3 regions of the Sinorhizobium sp. BG8 genome follow, and region 3 is predicted to be linked to each of the others. Evidence: predicted binding sites of a transcription regulator. Region 3 holds the regulator's gene; each other region holds the start of a gene.
What was found. The regulator LexA, encoded in region 3, represses DNA repair genes until DNA is damaged. The targets are predictions, from matches to a motif close to TGTTCNNNNTGTGTTCNG.

Region 1: a site for LexA is predicted at 1,348-1,365, ahead of F3Y30_RS09765 (sel1 repeat family protein). Genes of this name have one in related genera too.
Region 2: a site for LexA is predicted at 1,854-1,871, ahead of F3Y30_RS11125 (DNA polymerase IV). Genes of this name have one in related genera too.

What each region holds. Positions count from the first base shown of each region.
Region 1 is NZ_CP044011.1:2,083,265-2,087,267, forward strand. It holds gene F3Y30_RS09755 (hypothetical protein) at 35-199, opposite strand; gene F3Y30_RS09760 (glutathione S-transferase N-terminal domain-containing protein) at 359-1,060, shown strand; gene F3Y30_RS09765 (sel1 repeat family protein) at 1,566-1,835, shown strand; gene F3Y30_RS09770 (pyridoxal phosphate-dependent aminotransferase) at 1,932-3,053, opposite strand; gene F3Y30_RS09775 (PilZ domain-containing protein) at 3,165-3,593, opposite strand; gene F3Y30_RS09780 (hypothetical protein) at 3,741-4,003, opposite strand, start outside.
Region 2 is NZ_CP044011.1:2,377,021-2,381,023, reverse strand. It holds partial or broken gene F3Y30_RS11145 (PleD family two-component system response regulator) at 1-174, opposite strand, end outside; gene F3Y30_RS11140 (response regulator) at 198-569, opposite strand; gene F3Y30_RS11135 (DUF3572 domain-containing protein) at 711-1,016, shown strand; gene F3Y30_RS11130 (hypothetical protein) at 1,010-1,666, shown strand; gene F3Y30_RS11125 (DNA polymerase IV) at 1,875-3,161, shown strand; gene F3Y30_RS11120 (L,D-transpeptidase family protein) at 3,314-4,003, shown strand, end outside.
Region 3 is NZ_CP044011.1:2,989,272-2,993,274, reverse strand. It holds gene F3Y30_RS14140 (ComEC/Rec2 family competence protein) at 1-1,010, shown strand, start outside; gene lexA (transcriptional repressor LexA) at 1,031-1,747, opposite strand; partial or broken gene glp (gephyrin-like molybdotransferase Glp) at 1,885-3,104, opposite strand; gene moaC (cyclic pyranopterin monophosphate synthase MoaC) at 3,101-3,592, opposite strand; gene trpC (indole-3-glycerol phosphate synthase TrpC) at 3,596-4,003, opposite strand, start outside.

The sequences.
Region 1 (4,003 bases), 910 kb from region 3:
CATCGAAACGTGCCGGCGCGTGCAAAAGCGCTGATCAGATGGCGCCGCGGCAGAAAGGCGTGCCGGCGCAGGCGGTGAAGACGCCAGGCTGTGCCTTCGCGTGGCGGCGGGCGTCGCTTTCGACGGCTGCGGCGAGCGAAATCGCGAAAACTGCCATAAGCAGGGTGATCATCGTCAGGCGGCGGCTTAGGACTTCCATGGATCGGCTCGAGACTGTTCAGTTGTTGTCGATGATGCGTTCTCGCATGTCGCGACTGAACGATGACTGAGAGGTCTGTTCATCTGGCGTTCATCTTTCTCGCCCGCGCTTGAAGCCGGGTCGAGCGGACTCTACCTTCTCCAATTGAAGGAGAACGTCATGACAAAACCGGTTGAACTCTATTTCTGGCCGACGCCGAACGGCTACAAGATCACCATCATGCTGGAGGAGCTAGGCGTCCCCTACGACGTGAAATACGTCAACATAGGCAGGGGCGAGCAGTTCGCTCCCGATTTCCTGAAGATAGCCCCCAACAACCGAATGCCCGCGATCATCGATCCCGATGGTCCGGGAGGAGAGCCGATCTCGGTCTTCGAGTCCGGTGCGATCCTGCAATATCTCGGACGCAAGCACGGCAAGTTCTATCCCACCGACGAGCGCAAGCGCGTTCAGGTGGAAGAATGGCTGTTCTGGCAGATGGGTGGTCTTGGCCCCATGGCTGGGCAGGCACACCATTTCCGTCAATATGCTCCGACCAAGGTCGAGTATGCCATCGATCGCTACACGAATGAGGTCAACCGCCTCTACGGCGTCATGAACAAGCGCCTCGCCGATCACGAGTTCCTTGCCGGCGAGTATTCGATCGCCGACATGGCTTCGATCGGGTGGACCCGGTCGTATGAGAACCAGGGGCAGGACCTTGCGGAGTTTCCCAACCTGAAGCGCTGGTTCGATGCGGTGCTGGCGCGACCCGCCGTGCAGAGGGGTATTGCGGTCGGCCAGGAAGAACGTGCCCGGCAGACAAGCCTTGCCGAGGACAAGGAGGCGCAGAAGATCCTCTTCGGGCAGCGGGCGCGCTGACCGGTTTTCCCTTTTTCCCCGCGGCCGGGTTTGCGGCCGCGGGGGCTCCACCCCGCGCCCGCGATAGTTGGCGGAGCAGCGATACGTGCGCGACCATGTGCTTTTCGATAGCGAATTGCCGCCATTTTCCGTCTCGCCGGCGCATTTTCGCGCGATCGTCAAAACAGCCGATGTTTCCCGTGGTTAGCAAAACGTTGAAATCGCCAGTTGAATATTTCGTAAATTTTTCTGCGAATGCCCGCGTTTCCAGCGGGTCCGATGTTTAACGAAAAGCCAAGTTTACCAACTGTTTGAACTTTGTTTGTCGCAAATTAATCATGCATTTTAAGCGCCCATTGAAAGCCCGCTGTCATAGTGAAGCCATAAGACGAGCACGGAACAAACCGGCCGAAAATCCAACGGGGTGACCTAAGCCGCAGAAGACGGCAGGCCCCCGCGGGACGCCCGAAAAGGGCAATAAAACAGGGCGTTACAAGCGGTACTCAAGTAGACAGGGACACAGAAGATGGCACGTTTTGAAATCCAGAATTCCGAGATGGCCGCCATGATGGGCGGTGAGACCCGCGCCGACACTTTCTGCGACATGGGTTTGATGTATGCGACGGGTCGCGGATGCGACGTCGACCTGGTCGCCGCACACAAATGGCTCAACATTGCTGCAATCAAGGGTTGTGATCGCGCTGCGGAACTCCGCGCCGACCTGGCGGCGACGATGAGCAAGACCGATCTGGCGCTGGCACTGCGTGCGGCGCGCGATTGGATGACCGTGCACTGAGGGGAGGAGGCGCGTAGCGAGATTGGATGGCCGAGGCGGAAAACAACAAGAAGAATACGTGCCGCCGCACACCGCCATCCCGGCTCTCGTCGTTCGCTACGCGCTTCTTTCGAGCTTCCTGAGCACCAGCGGCAGGGCTTCGGCGAAGCGCACCATGCTTTCCTCAGGTCCGGCGCTGACCCGTATGCAGCGGTTGAGTGGTGCTACGCCCGGCATTCGGATGAAGACGCCGTGCTCCATCAGGCCGTCGACGATGTTGCGGGCATAGTCGCCGTCGCGAAGGCAGTCGATGGCGATGAAATTGGTCGCCGAGGGCAGGGCCACAAGGTTGTTCTCCTCGGCAATGGCGGCAATCCGCGAGCGCGAGGTGGCAATTCGCCCGACGACTTCGGCCAGATAGTCCTGGTCCTCGAGCGCGGCAAGCGCGGCGATGACGGAGATCCGGGCCATCCCGAAATGGTTGCGAATCTTGTCGAATGCGGTCGCGTTGCCGAGCGTTCCGATCGCGTAGCCGATCCGCGCTCCCGCCAGTCCATAGGCCTTGGAGAATGTCCGCATCCTGAGAACGTTCGGCTGCCCGACAAGCGCATTGATTGCCGGTATCGCCTCGCCGGGCGCGGTCTCGCAATAGGCCTCGTCCAGTATCAGAAGCGTTCGCGGCGGAAGAGCCCGGGCAAATGCGACGATACTGCCCGCATCCCACCAGCTTCCCATCGGATTGTCGGGGTTCGCAAGGTAGACCAGCGGCGCGTCCGTACGCTTCACTGCGGCGAGAAGACCGTCCAGGTCTTCGCGATCGTTGACGTAGGGGACCGTTTCAAGGCGTCCGCCGAAGCCTTGGACGTGGTAGTTGAACGTCGGGTAGCCTCCGAACGAGGTGACGACGATCGTTCCCGGTTCCACCACCATGCGCACGATCTGCCCGAGAAGCTCGTCCACCCCGCCGCCGATCGCGATGTTGTCGCGCGATATGCCGTGATGGATCGCAAGTGCTTCCCGGAGCTCGAAATTTTCCGGGTCGCTGTACATCCAGGTTTCATGGACGTTGTTGCGTATCGCCTCCAGAACGGAGGGCGCAGGGCCGAAGCCGCTTTCATTGGCGCCGATTCTCGCCTGGATCTTCTGGCCGCGCTTGCGCTCGATCGCTTCGGGACCGATGAAAGGCACGGTCGAGGGCAGGCCGTTGGTGAGGGGCGTAAAGCGGCTGAAACTGGACATGGGCAAACCTGGATTGGAACATCGCGTTGCGGTCCCTCATGCACCGCAGCCATTCATTGGTTGCGGAATCGGGATCGCACGGCACCCTATCCAAAAAATGCGGCGTGTAAATCAGACGACGGCAGACCCGACCGAAGCCTTCTCGACGCCGACCATGTATGGGCGGGCGCCTTCCATCTTCTTGCCGGAGATGCCGCCGGTGAAATAGTCGCTTCGAACGATCGAATGGAGGAGATCGGCGTCGATCTCCTTGATGAACTGGACGTTGATGCGATGGCCGTTGCGGAACACTTCGGCGCATCCGATCTTCGCGGCGATGCCGACCACCGAAAGATAGTAGTGAGTGGAGAGCCCGATCGTCGTGCCGACCGAAAAGGTCGCGCTGCCGAGCGAAATGTCGATCAACTGACAGGACCGGATCTTGGGGAAGGCGAGGTCCAGCCCCACTGTCAACAGCACAGCTTGCCGATTGACCGCGAAGCGTTCCCACTTGCGCTCATAAAGTCCTGCCCCTGGCGAGTGTTTCACCAAATCCGACATCCGAAGCTCCTCGTTCAGGGACATCATGTCCAGGGTAACCGAGGCCGAGTGTCGCAGCCGTTTATTCCGAATTGTTAAATCAGATGACTAAAACTTTAACGGCCTCGATCATATCGCCGTATCGGCGGTGCAAGTGCCGGTTCCGGCTCACGCAAGCACGGTCTCGGCGCCCTGTGTGACGCGACGCAGGAACTCGGCATCGAGGAACATGTTGAAGCGGACCACCAGTTCCTCGCGGTCGCGACGGAACTCGGTGCAGCCGATTTCGTCCCGCACGCCGTGAATCTCCAGGTAGAAGTTTTCCGGCAGCTCGAGATTCCTGTTCACGTTCAGCACCGCTCCGGCGCAGGAAATGCTCATGATCAGGCAATTGTAGACCGTCGAGGAGCGGAGATGGTGGCCGATGGGAA
Region 2 (4,003 bases), 610 kb from region 3:
GCCGGGCATCATGACATCGAGGAGGATGAGATCAACCTGGGTACGTTCACAGAGCGAAAGAGCCTCGTGACCGTTTCCCGCCGTCAGGACATCGAAATACTCGGCAAGCAGCCGCGCTTCCAGCAATTTCACATTGGCCGGAATGTCGTCAACGACAAGAATTCGTGCGGTCATGCGCCCTGCCCCTGCCCCGGCTCCTATGCGTCGCCGAGGTACGTCTTTATGGTTTCAATGAATTTCGGTACCGATATCGGTTTTGAAACATAAGCTTCGCAGCCACCCTGACGTATCCTTTCCTCGTCACCCTTCATCGCGAAGGCAGTGACTGCGATGACCGGAATGACATGGAGTTCGTCGTCCTCCTTGAGCCATTTCGTCACCTCGAGACCGGAAACCTCAGGCAGCTGAATATCCATTAAAATAAGGTCGGGGCGGTACTTTCGGGCAAGATCGAGTGCTTCCATGCCATTGCGGGTCTGAATGGTCGTGTATCCGGAGGCCTCGATGAGGTCCCGGAAGAGCTTCATGTTGAGCTCGTTATCCTCGACGATCATGACTTGCTTGGGCATCGCGCGTCCTTGTTCATAACTCCAGCCTTGCAACCTTCCGCGAGAAATATAAGTTGCGGCTATGCCGAATTCATCCAGCCTGACCATCGCCAAACTAGTGCCATTTGGTTGATTAAAAGGTAACTTTTCCGGAAAACCCAGATGCAACGCCAAAAAGATACACCTGTCGCCGATGCCGAGGCGACCGCCATTGCCGTGCTTGGCTGGCTGGCCGGCGAGCCCGAACACCTTTCCCGTTTCCTTGCGCTGAGCGGGGTCGAACCGGGCATGCTGCGCAAGGCGGCCGGCGAACTTTCCTTCCTGGCCGCGCTCGTGGAATTCCTCATGGGGCACGAGCCGACATTGATGGCCTTCTGCGAGGCGACGGATATTCGGCCCGAAACGGTGGTACGCGCCCACGCGGTCCTGTGCGGACCGCCTGCCAGCGACGAGTATTCGTCATGGTAACGAGCACGGTTACGATCGACCATATCCGTCTTGGCGACCGTCCCCTGGTCGTCTGCGACGTCGATGAGGTCGTTCTCGAATTCCTGACCCCGTTTCGCGAGTTCCTGAACTCGCGAGGCCACGATCTGCTGCCCAGATCGTTCCGGCTGCACGGGAACATCGTGGGGCTTATCGATGGAACGATAACCGACAACGCCGTCATCTCCGCGCTGCAGGAGGATTTCTTCGCCGATCAGGAGGCCTGGCAGCGGCCGGCGCTCCAGGCCGTCGAGACACTGACGATGCTCGGCAAGGACGCGGACGTCGTCTTCCTGACGGCCATGCCGCCGCGCCACGAGGCAACCCGCCGCCGGCTGCTGGATCGGGTGGGGCTCACATTTCCGATGGTCGCCACCGAGGAGGAAAAGGGACCGGTGGTGCGCGCCCTGCATCGCCAGCGCTCCCTGCCCGCGGTCTTCATCGACGACATATCGCGCAACCTCGAATCCGTTCGCGCACATGCGCCGGACACGCTGCTGCTGCATCTGATGGCGAACGCGGAATTTCGCGCCATGGCGCCTGCGCTCGGCGATGGCGTCGTGAGTGCAACGGACTGGACTCACGCCGCAAGCCTCATTCGCGCGCATTGGATGCCGATCGCAGGCAGGTGACGCGAACGGCATCATGCAGCTAAAGCCCGCCGCGGAAGCGGAGGTCCCGATCGCGTTCTCACCTGCAACAGACGATGAGGAAGCCAGTCAGAGCCTTGCCTCATCGAGAAGAAATGAAGTGTTGACGCCATGCACTTGCGAGCCCCCGCGCTCTTGAGTGGCAGCAGCATACGCGTTACTTTCCCCACGTTCAATATTTGTTCTCACCATGGGCCTGAACGACACGCGTTTTCCGGGGTTCTGCCGCGACTGCCTGAAAGGGCAGCCCGACAATCTGCGCCGTTGCCTCGCCTGCGGCAGCCCCAGGCTCCTGTATCATCCCGAGCTCTACCGCCTCACGCTTGCGCACATCGATTGCGACGCCTTCTACGCTTCTGTCGAGAAGCGCGACAATCCCGAGCTTGCCGACAAGCCGGTGATCATTGGCGGCGGCAAGCGCGGAGTCGTCTCGACGGCGTGCTATGTCGCGCGCATCCATGGGGTCCGATCGGCAATGCCAATGTTCAAGGCGCTCGAGGCCTGTCCGCAGGCGATCGTGATCAAGCCCGACATGGAGAAGTACGTGAAGGTGGGGCGCGAGGTGCGCTCGCTCATGCAGGAACTGACGCCGCTCGTGCAACCGCTCTCGATCGACGAGGCCTTTCTCGAGCTCAAGGGTACCGAGCGGCTTCACCACGACCCACCCGCTCGGGTGCTTGCGCGCTTCGCCAGACGCGTCGAGAGCGAGATCGGGATCACCGTTTCGGTCGGGCTTTCCTACTGCAAGTTTCTCGCAAAGGTCGCCTCCGACCTCCAGAAGCCGCGCGGCTTCTCGGTTGTCGGAGAGGAGGAAGCGCTGGACTTCTTGAAGGACAAGTCGGTCCGAATGATCTGGGGCGTTGGAAAGGCCTTTGCGGAGACGCTGGAGCGCGACGGCATCCGTCTGATAGGCCAGTTGCAGACCATGGAGGAAAGCGATCTCATGCGCCGCTACGGCGTCATGGGCAAGCGGCTCTACAATCTCTCGCGCGGACAGGACGATCGCGAGGTCCATCTCAACGACGCGGCCAAGAGCGTCTCCTCGGAAACCACCTTCTTCGAGGACATTTCAGCTGGCGACGAACTCATCGCGATCCTGCGCCGCCTCAGCGAGCAGGTCGCTTCCCGGCTTCGCAAGACCGGCATCGCGGGGCAGACGGTCGTTCTCAAGCTCAAGACAAGCGACTTCAAGACCCGCACCCGCAACCGCAAGCTGGAGGATCCCACCATGCTTGCGGACCGCATCTTCCGCATCGGCGCGGAACTCCTGAAGAAGGAAGTGAACGGGACCAAGTTCCGGCTCATCGGCATTGGCGTCACTGATCTCACAGATCCGCAGCGCGCCGATCCTCCCGACCTTGTCGATCCGCAGGCCGGCCGCCGCGCGGCTGCGGAGGCGGCCATGAACACGCTCCGCGACAAGTTCGGAAAGAACAGCGTCGAAACCGGATACACCTTCGGCAAGGACCGGCGCTGAGCACCCGAGGTGCGTGCTTCAGCCTATCCCCGGCAGCCGTTTGAAATCGCGCGGCGGAGGGCTGCTGTCGATTCGGAGGATTCGTATCAAAACTTCGTTAAATGCCACGGGGCATAATCGCGGTTCCTTGTATCGCGTATGGAACCAGATTGATGACCTTCAGCCGGATAGCCGGGATCGGCCTCCTTGCCATTGCGTTTGCGTCCCCGGCATCAGCAGGCACCCTCGAAGGTCCTCTGGAGATCATCGTTTCGAGGGACCTTCAGTCCTTGAAGGTCTATGACGGCGACGTCGTCGTCGCTTCGTCGAAGGTGTCGAGCGGCAAGCCGGGGCACACCACACCCACGGGCATCTTCTCGATTCTCGAAAAGAAGCGGATGCACCATTCGAACCTCTATGACGATGCCGAGATGCCATTCATGCAACGGCTGACATGGTCGGGCATCGCGCTGCACGCCTCCAATCACGTGCCGTCCTATCCGGCCTCCCACGGATGCGTCCGTCTTCCGAGCGACTTCGCCAGAACGCTCTACCAGTTGACCCGGCGGGGCGGCCATGTGCTGATCAGCGGCGGCGAAGTGGCGCCGCGCCGCGTCGTGCATCGGGTCCTCTTCCGCCCGGGTGTCACCGAACCGGACGAACCCTTGCTGTCGGATGCGAAGCTTCGCCTGACGAGCCATGGAGACATGACGGGCAGCATCGAGGTCGCCATGAACGAACCGAAGCCCGAAACGCCGAGCCCGGTCGTCATGCGGACGGACTCCGATCCGCTGCGCATCCTGATCACCCGGCGAGGTGACCGCGAAAAACTGATGGACCTCCAGGAGACGCTTTCCGGGCTT
Region 3 (4,003 bases):
CGTCACTGGTTGGAAGCCTCGCCACCCTTATCTACTCCATGGCGCATTTCCATCGCATTCCGGCATTCGGGCTTGCCGGAAATCTCGTCGCCATGCCCGTCATCAGCCTAGTCGTCATGCCCGCAGGCATGATCGCAATGCTGCTCATGCCGTTCGGGATCGACCAACCTGCCCTCTATGTGATGGGCAAGGGGATAGGGTGGATGATCGACATGTCGCACTGGGTCGCGGGGTGGGGAGGGGAAATCGTCACTGGCCGCCTACCGCAGGAAAGCGTCTACCTGATCGCAGCGGGCGGCGGCTTGCTCTGCATCCTGCATACGAGACTGCGGCTTATCGGCCTTCCGCTCATCGCGGCTGGCATCCTGGCACTCCTCCCGGAAACGAGGCTGCCGGAGGTACTCGTTTCCGAGGATGCAAAACTCGTTGGCGTGGTCTCTGCAACAGGCGTGTCGATCAACAGGCAGAAACCGCCAGCCTTCGTCTATGATCAGTGGCGGCGAGCTCTGCGTCTCGGTCCCTACAGCCCCCCCCACATGGCCGCAGCGCGTGCCAGTACATTCGGCGAGACAGCAACCCGGCGTCAAACGCTGTCCGGTCGCGACCATAAAATGGAGGACGGCCCAGCCGTCCGCGCGGCGATGAAGGAGGCGTTTGGCGCGCAAGCCGAACCCTCGCGGTTCCTATGCCGCCCGAAACAATGGTGTGCCGTACGGTCGCCTTCCGGATGGCGCATCGTGGCAATCGAGGATCCGGCCTACCTTGCAGCGGCCTGCGGAACGGCAGATCTGGTGATCGCGCCGCAATTCCTGAAATCCGCGGCTTGCAGTGCCACCATCGTAACGGCACAGACGTTGAGGCGGACAGGAGCGCTCGAAATCTATGCTCTGGGCGGGCACGGGTCATTTCCCGCGAACGCCCGCATCGAGACGTCGATCACGTCATTGGACAGGCCATGGGCCATGCACCGTACATATGATTGGCGCAGCAATCAGTTCAAGGCGGAGTAGGCGTCAGGCGGACGCGTGCCTCAATGATAGCGGCGGATGAGCCCCACAAGCTTTCCCTGGATCTTCACGCGGTCAGGGCCGAAGATCCTTGTTTCGTATGCGGGGTTTGCCGCCTCGAGAGCGATGGACGCACCCTTGCGACGGAACCGCTTTAGCGTCGCTTCCTCGTCGTCCACGAGGGCTACTACGATTTCACCCGGATTGGCGTTGCTGGCATTCCGGATAATGACGGTGTCACCATCGAGAATGCCGGCCTCGATCATCGAGTCGCCCTTGACCTCAAGGGCATAGTGCTCGCCGCTGCCGATCATTTCGGCCGGAATGGTAATGTCGTGGGTGTTGTTCTGGATAGCGGAAATCGGCACACCGGCAGCGATCCGGCCCATGACGGGGATGGAGACCGACGAGGAGAAGTCGTCGCCTGCCGCCGCTTTCTGTGCTGGAGGCGGCTGTGTCTTGCCTCTGCTTCCCTCGATCACGCTCGGCGAGAAACCGCGCTTCGGCTGAAGGCTCGATGAATAGGAGTCCGGCAGCTTTATGACCTCGAGGGCGCGCGCCCTGTTCGGGAGGCGGCGGATGAAGCCTCTTTCCTCCAGCGCCGTGATGAGCCGGTGGATGCCGGACTTGGATGCCAGGTCGAGCGCATCCTTCATTTCATCAAAGGATGGCGGGATTCCCGACTCCTTCATCCGCTCGTGGATGAACAAGAGAAGTTCCTGTTGCTTGCGCGTCAGCATATCCTGCACCCCAGAATCATTAGTGAAACAAATCCAGAACAGACACTATATGTTCCATATGTGTTCCGCAAGTGGATAAGATTTCGTGAAGGTACGGCGCAGAATGCGAGATTATTCTCGACGAAGCAGCGAGAATCTCAGGCTGGCTCCCGCAGCATGAGGACATCGCATTGCGCGCCGGCTTCCAGTGCCGGGGCATGCGGCGGGCGGACGATCAGGCAGTCCGATCCGGCAAAAACCTTCATCATGGAGGAGTCCTGCTGGCCGAACGCACTCGCCGCGAGCGAGCCATCCTGCAAGCGGATGATGCGTGCGCGCAAATAGTCCTGGCGGCGATCGTTCTCGGCTAGAGCGGTCGCGGTCACCAGCGTGCGCAAACGATTCCTGGCCGGGGTTCGAGCGAGCCGGTGCACGAGGGGTTCCAGGAACAACAAACCGCAAACGAGGCTCGAAACCGGATTTCCGGGCAGGCCGAACACCTGTGCCTTACCCAATTTGCCGACCATCAAGGGTTTTCCCGGGCGCATTGCGATACGCCAGAAATCGAGCTGCATACCCGCTTCTCGCATCACGCCCTGGACGAGGTCATGGTCGCCGACGGACGCACCTCCGAGGGTCACGATCACGTCGGGGCTGTGGCGGCGGCGGCCTCAATGACCGCCCGCAGTGCGACGGGATCGTCCTTTACGATGCCGAAATCAACGATCTCCGCGCCAGCCTCCCGTCCAAGAGCCGCGACGCCGAAACCGTTGGACGCGACGATCTGGCTGGGGCCGGGCGGTGTTCCCGGTGCCACGAGTTCGTCGCCGGTGGCGATGAGGGCGATCCGCGGTCGGGCATAGACCGTGAGCTCCGGATAATTCATCGCAGCAGCGACCGTGAGGCGACCGGCGTCGAGGAGGTCACCGCTGTGCAGGACGACTTCGCCCTCGGTAAAGTCCTGGCCGCGTGGCCGGATGTGACGACCCTTTGCTGGCACGAAGGTCGTTCGCACCCTAAGCTCGTCCAGTCTCTCCGCGTCCTCCTGCAGAAGGACGGTATCCGCACCCGCTGGAAGAGGTGCGCCGGTGAAAATCCGTACCGCCTGACCGGGTTCTACCGTGCCTCCGAAAGCGTGCCCTGCAGCGGACGTTCCGACGACGGCCAGTACCGATCCGGGCTTCTCGATATCGGAGTGGCGAAGCGCATAGCCGTCCATTGCTGAATTATCGAAGGGCGGCTGGGTCAGGCGGGCTCGAACGTCTTGCGCAAGCACGCGGCCTGCGCCGTCGTGGAGGGGCACGATTTCCGTCCGCTCTGAAGGCACGGCAGCCGCCAGCAAACGGTCCAGGGCCTCGGCGACGGGTAGAAGGTTCATGTGCGTGCTGTCTCGTCGCGGCGATAGTCGCCGGAACGTCCCCCGGATTTCTCGACGAGCCGGACGCCGCCGATTTCCATTTCGCGGTCCGCGGCCTTGGCCATGTCGTAGATGGTGAGGCAGGCGACGCTGACTGCAGTGAGCGCTTCCATCTCGACGCCTGTCCGGCCGCTCAACTTTGCCATGGCCTCAACCCTGAGCCCGGGGAGGGCAGGGTCTTCCGAGATGTCGACGGCAACCTTCGTCAGCATGAGCGGGTGGCAGAGCGGAATGAGATCGGACGTGCGCTTGGCGGCCATGATTCCAGCCAGCCGTGCCGTGCCGATCACATCGCCTTTTTTGGCATTGCCGGAACGGATGAGGGAAAGCGTCTCCGGCGCCATGCGGACATAGCCTTCCGCGACAGCCACCCTGACCGTCTCGGTCTTGTCCCCCACGTCGACCATGTTCGCCGTCCCGGCGGCATCGATGTGAGTGAGACCGGACATTCGTTACTCCGCCGCCAACAGGGAAGCAGAACCTGTAAGGAGCTCCCGCGTGGCCGCTGCCACGTCCTCCTTGCGCATGAGGCTCTCTCCGACGAGGAACGTCGAGATCCCCGATAGCCGGAGACGCTGGCAGTCGGCGTGGGTGAAGATGCCACTCTCTCCGACCAGCAGCTTGTCCTCGGGCACCATCTTAGACAGGCGCTCGGAAACGGCGAGATCGACTTCGAAGGTGCGCAGGTTGCGGTTGTTGATGCCGATAAGCTTCGAACGGAGGCGCAATCCGCGTTCCATCTCGGCTTCGTCGTGTACCTCGACCAGAACGTCCATTCCGAGCGAGAATGCGGCGTCCTCGAGCATGCGCGCATCGTCGTCGGAGAGCGACGCCATGATGAGGAGGATACAATCGGCTCC